2 regions of the Streptomyces sp. NPDC096105 genome follow, and region 1 is predicted to be linked to the other one. Evidence: riboswitches for the same ligand, from Rfam matches in the RefSeq annotation. Region 1 holds a riboswitch; the other holds the start of a gene.
The links. A riboswitch is a leader RNA that binds a small molecule or an ion and turns the genes downstream of it on or off. The one in region 1 is predicted to bind cobalamin.

Region 1 (4,225 bases):
CGCCCACCCGGCAGCCGTCCAGGAAGGCTTCGCCGCCCCGTACGTCGGCGACCCCGTGATGGATCTCGTACCCCTCGGCGCGCTCGCCGAGGGCCTCGCCGACCGGGCGGGCCAGGGTCTTCTCGCGGGCGAACCGCACCCGTACGGGCAGCACGCCGAGCCCGTCCACGCGGCCCGCACGGCTCTCCACGTCGTCCTCGATGCGCTCGCCGAGGAGCTGGAAGCCGCCGCAGACGCCCAGCAGCGGCCGGCCCTCGGCGGCCCGCCGCACCAGGGCGTCCGCCAGCCCGCGCTCGCGCAGCCAGCGCAGCGCCCGCACGGTCCCGCGGGTGCCCGGCACGACCACGAGGTCCGCGTCGGCGAGTTCGTCCGGCCGGTCCACGAACCGCACCACGACGCCCGGTTCGGCGGCGAGCGCGTCCACGTCGGTGAAGTTGGACATCAGCGGCACCGCGCACACCGCGACCCGCAGCACCTCCTCGCCGACCGGCGCGGTCACCGCGGACTCCCGCACCGCGCCCCTGAGCGACACCCTGAGGCCGTCCTCCTCGTCGATGCCGAGCCCGTGCCGGAACGGCAGCACGCCATAGGTGCGCCGCCCGGTCAGGCCGTGCAGCATCCGAAGGCCCGGCTCCAGCAGCGAGACGTCCCCGCGGAACTTGTTCACCAGGAACCCGGCGACCAGCTCCTGGTCCTCGGGGGAGAGCAGGGCGACCGTGCCGAAGAAGGAGGCGAAGACGCCGCCCCGGTCGATGTCCCCGACGACGAGGACCGGCAGACCGGCGTTGCGGGCGAGGCCCATGTTGACGATGTCGGTGCGGCGCAGGTTGATCTCCGCGGGGCTTCCGGCGCCCTCGCAGATCACCGCGTCGTACTCGCTCCGCAGCCGGTCCAGGCAGTCCAGGACCGTGCCGAGGAGGCTCTCCTGACGGCCGCCGTGGTAACCGCGTGCGCTCATCTCGCCGACCGGGCGGCCCATCAGCACCACCTGGCTGGACCGCTCGCCGCCCGGCTTCAGCAGCACCGGGTTCATCAGCGCCGTCGGCTCCACCCGGCACGCCTGGGCCTGCATGGCCTGGGCCCGCCCGATCTCGGCGCCCTCGCGCGTGACGAACGAGTTCAGCGACATGTTCTGCGCCTTGAACGGCGCGACCTTCACGCCCCGGCGCGCCAGCCACCGGCAGATCCCGGCGGTGACCACGCTCTTGCCGGCGTCCGAGGTCGTCCCGGCGACCAGCAGTCCGCCACCGCTCACGTCGCACGTCCCTTCAGTACGCGCCGCGCGGCCGCTCCGGCCGCGAGCGCGAGCCAGCCGACCCGCCGCGACAGGCGTACCGCCCGCTCGATGTCGGCCACGGCGACGGGGCGCCCGCCGCTGTTGAGGACGGGCCGGTGCTCGACCCGGCCGCCGTAGGACAGGGTTCCGCCGAGCCGTACGCCGAGCGCGCCCGCGAAGGACGCCTCGACGGGACCGGCGTTGGGGCTGGGGTGCCGCGCCGCGTCCGCACGCCAGGCCCGTACCGCCCCGCGCGGGTCCGGCCCGCTCAGTGCGGCGAGCACGGCCGTCAGGCGCGCCCCCGGCCAGCCGGCGACGTCGTCGAGGCGGGCGGAGGCCCAGCCGTAGCGGCGGTAACGGGGCGACTTGTGCCCCACCATCGCGTCCAGGGTGTTGACGGCCCGGAAGCCCACCAGGCCCGGGACTCCGGCGACCGCGCCCCACACCAGGGCGCCCACCACGGCGTCGGAGGTGTTCTCGGCCACGGACTCCACCACGGCGCGGGCGATCCCGTCGGCGTCCAGGGCCTGCGGGTCCCGGCCGCACAGGTGCGGCAGCCGCTCCCGGGCGGCCTCGACGTCACCGGACTCCAGGGCCCGCCCGACGGCACGCGCCTCCCGGGCCAGCGAGGTGCCGCCGACGACGGCCCAGGTGGCGACGCCGGTCAGGGTGACGGAAGCGGTGGGGGAACGGCGTACGGCGCGGGCGGCCAGGCCGCCGAGCGCGACGGCGCCGCCGACGCACACGGCGGTGTGCACGGCCCCGCGGCCCCGGTCGTCCTGCCACAGCACCCGCTCCACGGCAGCCGCGGCCCGCCCGAAAGCGGCGACCGGGTGTCCACGGCGGGGATCGCCGAGCAGCAGGTCGCCGAGGAGGCCGGCGGCGGCGCCGTACGCGAACACGCGATCGGCACCCATGGGGTCAGCCGGTGACGGATCCGGAGGGAACGGCCCCGGAGGCGGGTGGGGTGTCGCTGATCGACCTCGGCAGGCAGCCGCGCATGGCGATATGTCCTCACTCAGGGTGTCCACGCCCTGGTTCGACGAGACCGGCGGTGAAAGTTCCTGGCTCCCGGGGTGGTCACCCCGGTGACAGTGGCGGGACCGCGCCGGATTCGCACCGGCTTCCTCTCCTGCCGCCGTGTTGGCGGAGGCAGTCCACCATGCTCCCGGAAGGGCCGTCAACTTGCCGTTGACCTGCGGGGCTGAAGTGTGCCGAGGCCCACAGAGGGACTCACGTGGGTGAACGGCGTGACCGGCGTGACCGGCGTGACCGGCCCGCGGGGGCGCGGACACGGCGGCGGGCGGGACGGGAGCGGCCGCTCCCGTCCCGCCCGCGCACGCGTGCGGCCTGCCGTCAGGCCATGATCAGGTGGATACCGTAGCCCACCGCCGCCGCGCACGCGGCGAAGCAGGCGTAGGCGCCGGTGACCGCGAGAGCCGTGGACCGGCCCTCCGCGGCGGCCCGCTCGCGGCGGGACATGCCGGAGATGCCGAGGGTGAACAGGGCCACCAGGGCCACGGTGACCACGAGGCTGACGCCGAAGACGGAACCGAGGGCCGCCCAGTCGATCTTCATGGTGCTCTTCTTCCTTCGTGCCGGGTCGCGGTCAGACGGACGTCTTGGCCGGCGGGCCCGCCGGGTCGCCGGCCGTCGGCGCCGGGATGGAGGCCGTGAGGTCCTCGGCCACGGTGCCGGCCGGGGGCGGGGTCACGGCGGCCATCGCCTGGGTCACCACGCCGGACGGCTCCTCACCGGCGCCGTCGTGGTCGTTGACGTTGGTGTGGTCGACGATCTCGCGCCGGGAGATCTTCCAGATGGCCGCGCTGGAGGCGACCAGGAAGACGGCCACCACGGCGGTGCCCCAGTCGCCGAAGCCGCAGACCCACTCGGCGAGCGCCGCGACCAGGGCGGCGGCCGGCAGGGTCAGGCCCCAGGCGACGAACATCCGGGTGGCCGTGGACCAGCGGACCACGCCGCCCTTGCGGCCCAGGCCGGCGCCCATGACGGCGCCGGAGACGGAGTGCGTCGTGGACAGGGAGAAGCCGAGGTGCGAGGAGGCCAGGATGACCGTCGCGGCGCTGGTCTGGGCGGCGAAGCCCTGCTGCGGCTGGAGGTCGGTCAGGCCCTTGCCCATGGTGCGGATGATCCGCCAGCCGCCGAGGTAGGTGCCGAGGGCGATGGCGATGCCCGCCGAGAGGATGACCCACATGGGCGGGTCGGAGTCGGGGGCGAGGGTGCCGCCGGCCACCAGGGCGAGGGTGATGATGCCCATCGTCTTCTGGGCGTCGTTGGTGCCGTGGGCCAGGGAGACGAGGCCGGCGGAGGCGATCTGGCCGGCGCGGTAGCCCTTCGCGGAGGCCTTGTCGTCGGCGTTGCGGCCCATGCGGTAGGTGAGCCGGGTCGCGAGCATCGCGGCGACGCCGGCCACCAGCGGGGCGGCGATCGCGGGGATCAGGACCTTGGTGACCAGCACGTCGCCGTGCACCGCGCCGAAGCCGGCGGAGGCGACCGTGGCGCCGATCAGACCGCCCATGAGGGCGTGGGAGGAGCTGGACGGCAGACCCACCAGCCAGGTGAGGAGATTCCAGAGGATCGCGCCGACCAGTGCGGCGAAGATGACCTCGGGACGGATGCCGGCCTCGTCGACGAGGCCCTTGGAGATCGTGTTGGCGACCTCCACCGAGAGAAAAGCACCCACAAGGTTGAGGACGGCGGACATGGCCACTGCCGCCTTGGGCCTCATCGCACCGGTCGAAATGGTCGTTGCCATCGCGTTCGCGGTGTCGTGGAAACCGTTCGTGAAATCGAACGCGAGTGCGGTTACCACCACAATCGCGAGGATCAGCGAGAAGCTTTCCATTTACCCAGGCAATCGTTCGAGGTCATTGGCTGGTCGAATGTAGGTAACCAGGGTGAACGGAAGATGAACTGGAATGGGCATCGTGG
Region 2 (4,225 bases), on a different contig from region 1:
TCGGGCCCCGGCGCGATCCACCTCCTGAACGGCCTCTACGACGCCAAGCTGGACCACGTCCCGGTCGTGGCGCTGGTCGGGCAGACGAACCGCAGCGCCATGGGCGGCTCCTACCAGCAGGAGGTGGACCTCGCCGCGCTCTTCAAGGACGTCGCGTCCGACTTCTGCGAGACGGCGACGGTCCCCGAGCAGCTGCCGAACCTGATCGACCGCGCCTTCCGCACCGCGTACGCCCGGCGCACGGTCACCGCGGTCATCCTGCCGGGCGACGTGCAGGAGATGGACTACAGCCCGCCCACGCACGCCTTCAAGATGGTGCCCTCCAGCCTCGGCCTGGGCCGGTACGCGCCGGTCCCCGCCGACGAGGACCTCCAGCGGGCCGCCGACGTGCTGAACGCGGGCGAGAAGGTCGCCGTGCTGATCGGGCAGGGCGCGCGCGGCGCCCGCGAGGAGGTCGAGCGGCTCGCGGACGTGCTGGGCGCCGGGGTGGCGAAGGCGCTGCTCGGCAAGGACGCCCTGCCCGACGACCTGCCGTACGTCACCGGCTCCATCGGGCTGCTGGGCACCCGCCCCTCGTACGAGCTGATGCGGGACTGCGACACGCTGCTGATGATCGGGTCCAGCTTCCCGTACACGCAGTTCCTGCCGGAGCTGGACCAGGCGCGGGCCGTGCAGATCGACATCGACCCGCACATGATCGGCCTGCGCTACCCGAACGAGGTGAACCTGGTCGGCGACGCCCGCGAGACCCTGCGGCGGCTGCTGCCGCGCCTGCACCGCAAGGAGGACCGGACCTGGCGGGAGCAGGTCGAGAAGAACGTCACCCGTTGGTGGGAGGTGATGCAGCGGCGCGCCGCCGTGAGCGCGGACCCGGTGAACCCGGAGTACGTGGTGCACGCCCTGGACGGCAGGCTGCCCGACGACGTGGTCCTCGCCGCCGACTCCGGCTCGGCCGCCAACTGGTACGCCCGGCACCTGCGGCTGCGCGGCCGGATGCGCGGCTCACTGTCCGGGACGCTGGCGACGATGGGCCCCGGTGTGCCGTACTGCATCGGCGCGAAGTTCGCCCACCCCGACCGGCCGGCCATCGCCCTGGTCGGGGACGGGGCCATGCAGATGAACGGCATGATGGAGATGGTCACGGCGGCGAAGTACTACCGCGAGTGGTCCGACCCCCGGCTGATCGTCGCCGTGCTGAACAACGGCGACCTCAACCAGGTCACCTGGGAGATGCGGGCCATGTCCGGCGCGCCGCAGTTCGAGGAGTCGCAAGCCATCCCGGACCTGCCGTACGCGGACATCGCCCGGCGCATGGGCCTGGACGGGGTCCGGGTGGAGAAGCCGAAGCAGGTCGAGGCCGCGTGGGACCGGGCGCTCGCCGCGGACCGGCCGTTCGTCATCGACTTCCGCACCGACCCGGCGGTGCCGCCGATCCCGCCGCACGCGTCCCTGGACCAAATCGAGGCGGCGGCCGCCGCGATCCTCAAGGGCGACAGCGACCGCGGCTCGATGGTGCGGCAGGGCCTGAAGGCGAAGGTCCAGGAGATGCTCCCCGGCACCCGGCACCGCGCCGGCCGGCCGGGCGCGGGCCCGGACGACAGCGCCTGAGCCCGGTACCGTGCCTCCCGGGACCGCGCGCCCTCCACCTCTTCCGTCCGGCGTCCCCGGGAGCGCTCCGCGCCCGGCCGGGCGCGGGTCGCCGGCGGGCGGTGCGAGGCGCCGCCGCTCCGGGGCGGGTGCGGACACCCGCCCCGCCCTTTCGCCCCGCGGGGGCCGACTCGTAGGATCGACGGGTCATCAACACCGCGACGGGAGACAGGAAGCCGGTGCGAGTCCGGCACGGTCCCGCCACTGTGACCGGGAAGTGCACCCCCTTCCACGTGCCACTGCGCGCCGCGCGGGAAGGCCAGGGGGAAGCGTCGATCCGGGAGTCAGGACACTGGCCTGTCGCGGGCCCGTTCCGAGGAGCGCGGACTCCCCAGGAGGCTTCACGTGTACGACGGCACGTCCCGTCCCGCCCTGTCCACCCCTGCCCGCGGGCGGCTCGCCGTGCGGGCGGCCGCCGCCGCCCTCGCCCTCGCGGCCGCCCTGCTGACCGCCGGCTGCGGATCGTCGCGGGACACCGCCCAGGACGCGAAGGCGCCGGCCGCACCGGCCGCAGGCTTCCCCGTCACCGTCGACAACTGCGGCGTGCGGACCACGTACGAGAAGCCGCCCGCGCGCGTCGTCACCATCCACCAGCACCCGGCGGAACTGATGCTCGCCCTCGGTCTGAAGGACCACATGGTCGGCACCGCCTTCCCCGACTCCCCGGTCCTGCCCGAGCTGAGGAAGGACTACGCGTCGATCCCCGAACTGGCCAGGAAGGAACCGTCGTTCGAGACGGTCCTGGAGGCCGACCCGGACCTCGTCTACGGCGGTTACGGCAGCGCCTTCGCCGAGAACGAGGGCCGTTCCCGCACGGCGTTCGCCGACGCCGGCATCGACACCCACCTCAACCGCGAGTACTGCGGCAGGAAACGGGTCACGATGCGGGACACCTACGACGAGATCCGCACCGTCGGCCGGATCTTCGGCGTCCCGGAGCGGGCCGACACGCTGGTCGCCGGCCTCGCGGACCGTGTCGAGAAGGCCGCCGGCAAGGTCGCGGACGCGCCGAAGGTGCCCGTCTTCGTCTACGACAGCGGCGACCGGACCGCCTTCACCGCGGGCGGCAAGAGCCTGGGCACCGAACTGATCCGGCTGGCCGGCGGCGAGAACGTCTTCGCCGACCTCGACGACGTCTTCGGCGACGTCTCCTGGGAACAGGTCGTCGACCGCAGGCCCGAGGTCATCGCGATCTACGACTACGCCGGCGCCGGCAGCGTGGGACGGAAGAAGAAGTTCCTGCTCTCCCAGCCCGCTCTCGAGGACGTGCCCGCCATCAGGAACAAGCGGTTCGTCGTCCTGCCGCTGACCGCCACCCTGGTGGGCGTCCGCTCCGCCTACGCGGTGGAGGACCTGGCCCGCGGCCTCCACCCCGAGAGCTTCGCGTGACGGCCCCGGCCGTGGGGACCGGCACCGAGCGGGCCGCACGGCGACGGCACGAGGACGACGGGCGGGCCGGCCTGGCCGGTCTCACCGTCACCCTCGTCGTCCTGGCCGTCACCCTGGCGGTCTCCGCCACCGCCGGTCTGGCCATCGGGTCGGTGCGGGTGCCGCCCGGCCAGGTGTGGGGCATCGTGACGCACGCGCTGGGCGCCGGCTGGACGGAACCGGACTGGTCGCGGGCGCGGGAGACCATCGTGCTGGACGTGCGCGCGCCGCGCGTGCTCCTCGGGGCCGTGGCCGGGGCGGGCCTCGCGGTTGTGGGCACCGCCCTGCAGGCCCTGATCCGCAACCCGCTCGCCGAGCCCTACCTGCTCGGCGTCTCCTCGGGGGCGTCCCTGGGCGCCGTGTCGGTGATCGTGTTCGGGGTGACCCTGTTCGGGCCGGCGTCGCTGTCGGTCGCCGCGTTCGCGGGCGCGCTGGGCGCCCTGGTGCTCGTCTACGCCACCGCCCGCACCGGCGGCCGCATCACGTCGGCACGGCTGGTGCTGTCCGGTGTGGCCGTCGCCGCGATGCTCACCGCCGTGCTGGACCTGCTGCTGCTCGCCACCGACCGGGGCAACGAGGCCCGCGCGGTCCTCGCCTGGACCCTGGGCGGCCTCGGCGGGGTCACCTGGGACACGGTCCGGCTGCCCGGCGCGGCCCTGCTCCTGGGGGTCGCCGTCCTCATGGTGCAGGCCCGCAACCTCAACCTCCTGCTCGCCGGTGAGGAGGCCGCGACCACGATGGGCCTGGACGTGGCCCGCTTCCGCGCCCGCATGTTCGTCGTGCTCTCCCTCGTCACCGGCATCCTGGTGGCGGCGTGCGGCCCGATCGGATTCGTCGGCCTGATGGTGCCGCACATCGTCCGCATCGCCGTCGGCGGCGACCACCGGCGCGTCCTGCCGACGGCGGCCCTCGGCGGCGCGGTCTTCCTCGTCTGGGCGGACATCGCCGCCCGCGTCGTCGTGGCGCCCATGGAGATCCCCGTCGGCGTGCTGACCGCCCTGTGCGGCGGCCCCTTCTTCCTGTGGCTGATGCGCCGCACTGCCCGCCGGAGCACCGACCGGGGAGCGGTATGACCGGCACCGAACTCGTCATCGACACGGTCACCCTCACCGCCGGCGCGCACCGGCTGGTCGAGGAGGTCTCCCTGACG

Region 2: another riboswitch for cobalamin. It lies ahead of ACIQ8B_RS26785 (ABC transporter substrate-binding protein); the one in region 1 lies ahead of ACIQ8B_RS23505 (cobalamin biosynthesis protein).

The regions. Positions count from the first base shown of each region.
Region 1 is NZ_JBIWGC010000016.1:53,495-57,719, reverse strand. It holds gene ACIQ8B_RS23510 (cobyric acid synthase) at 1-1,255, opposite strand, end outside; gene ACIQ8B_RS23505 (cobalamin biosynthesis protein) at 1,252-2,193, opposite strand; cobalamin riboswitch at 2,315-2,453, opposite strand; gene ACIQ8B_RS23500 (hypothetical protein) at 2,633-2,854, opposite strand; gene ACIQ8B_RS23495 (anion permease) at 2,886-4,139, opposite strand.
Region 2 is NZ_JBIWGC010000021.1:80,568-84,792, reverse strand. It holds gene ACIQ8B_RS26790 (thiamine pyrophosphate-requiring protein) at 1-1,608, shown strand, start outside; cobalamin riboswitch at 1,775-1,963, shown strand; gene ACIQ8B_RS26785 (ABC transporter substrate-binding protein) at 1,993-3,036, shown strand; gene ACIQ8B_RS26780 (FecCD family ABC transporter permease) at 3,033-4,148, shown strand; gene ACIQ8B_RS26775 (ABC transporter ATP-binding protein) at 4,145-4,225, shown strand, end outside.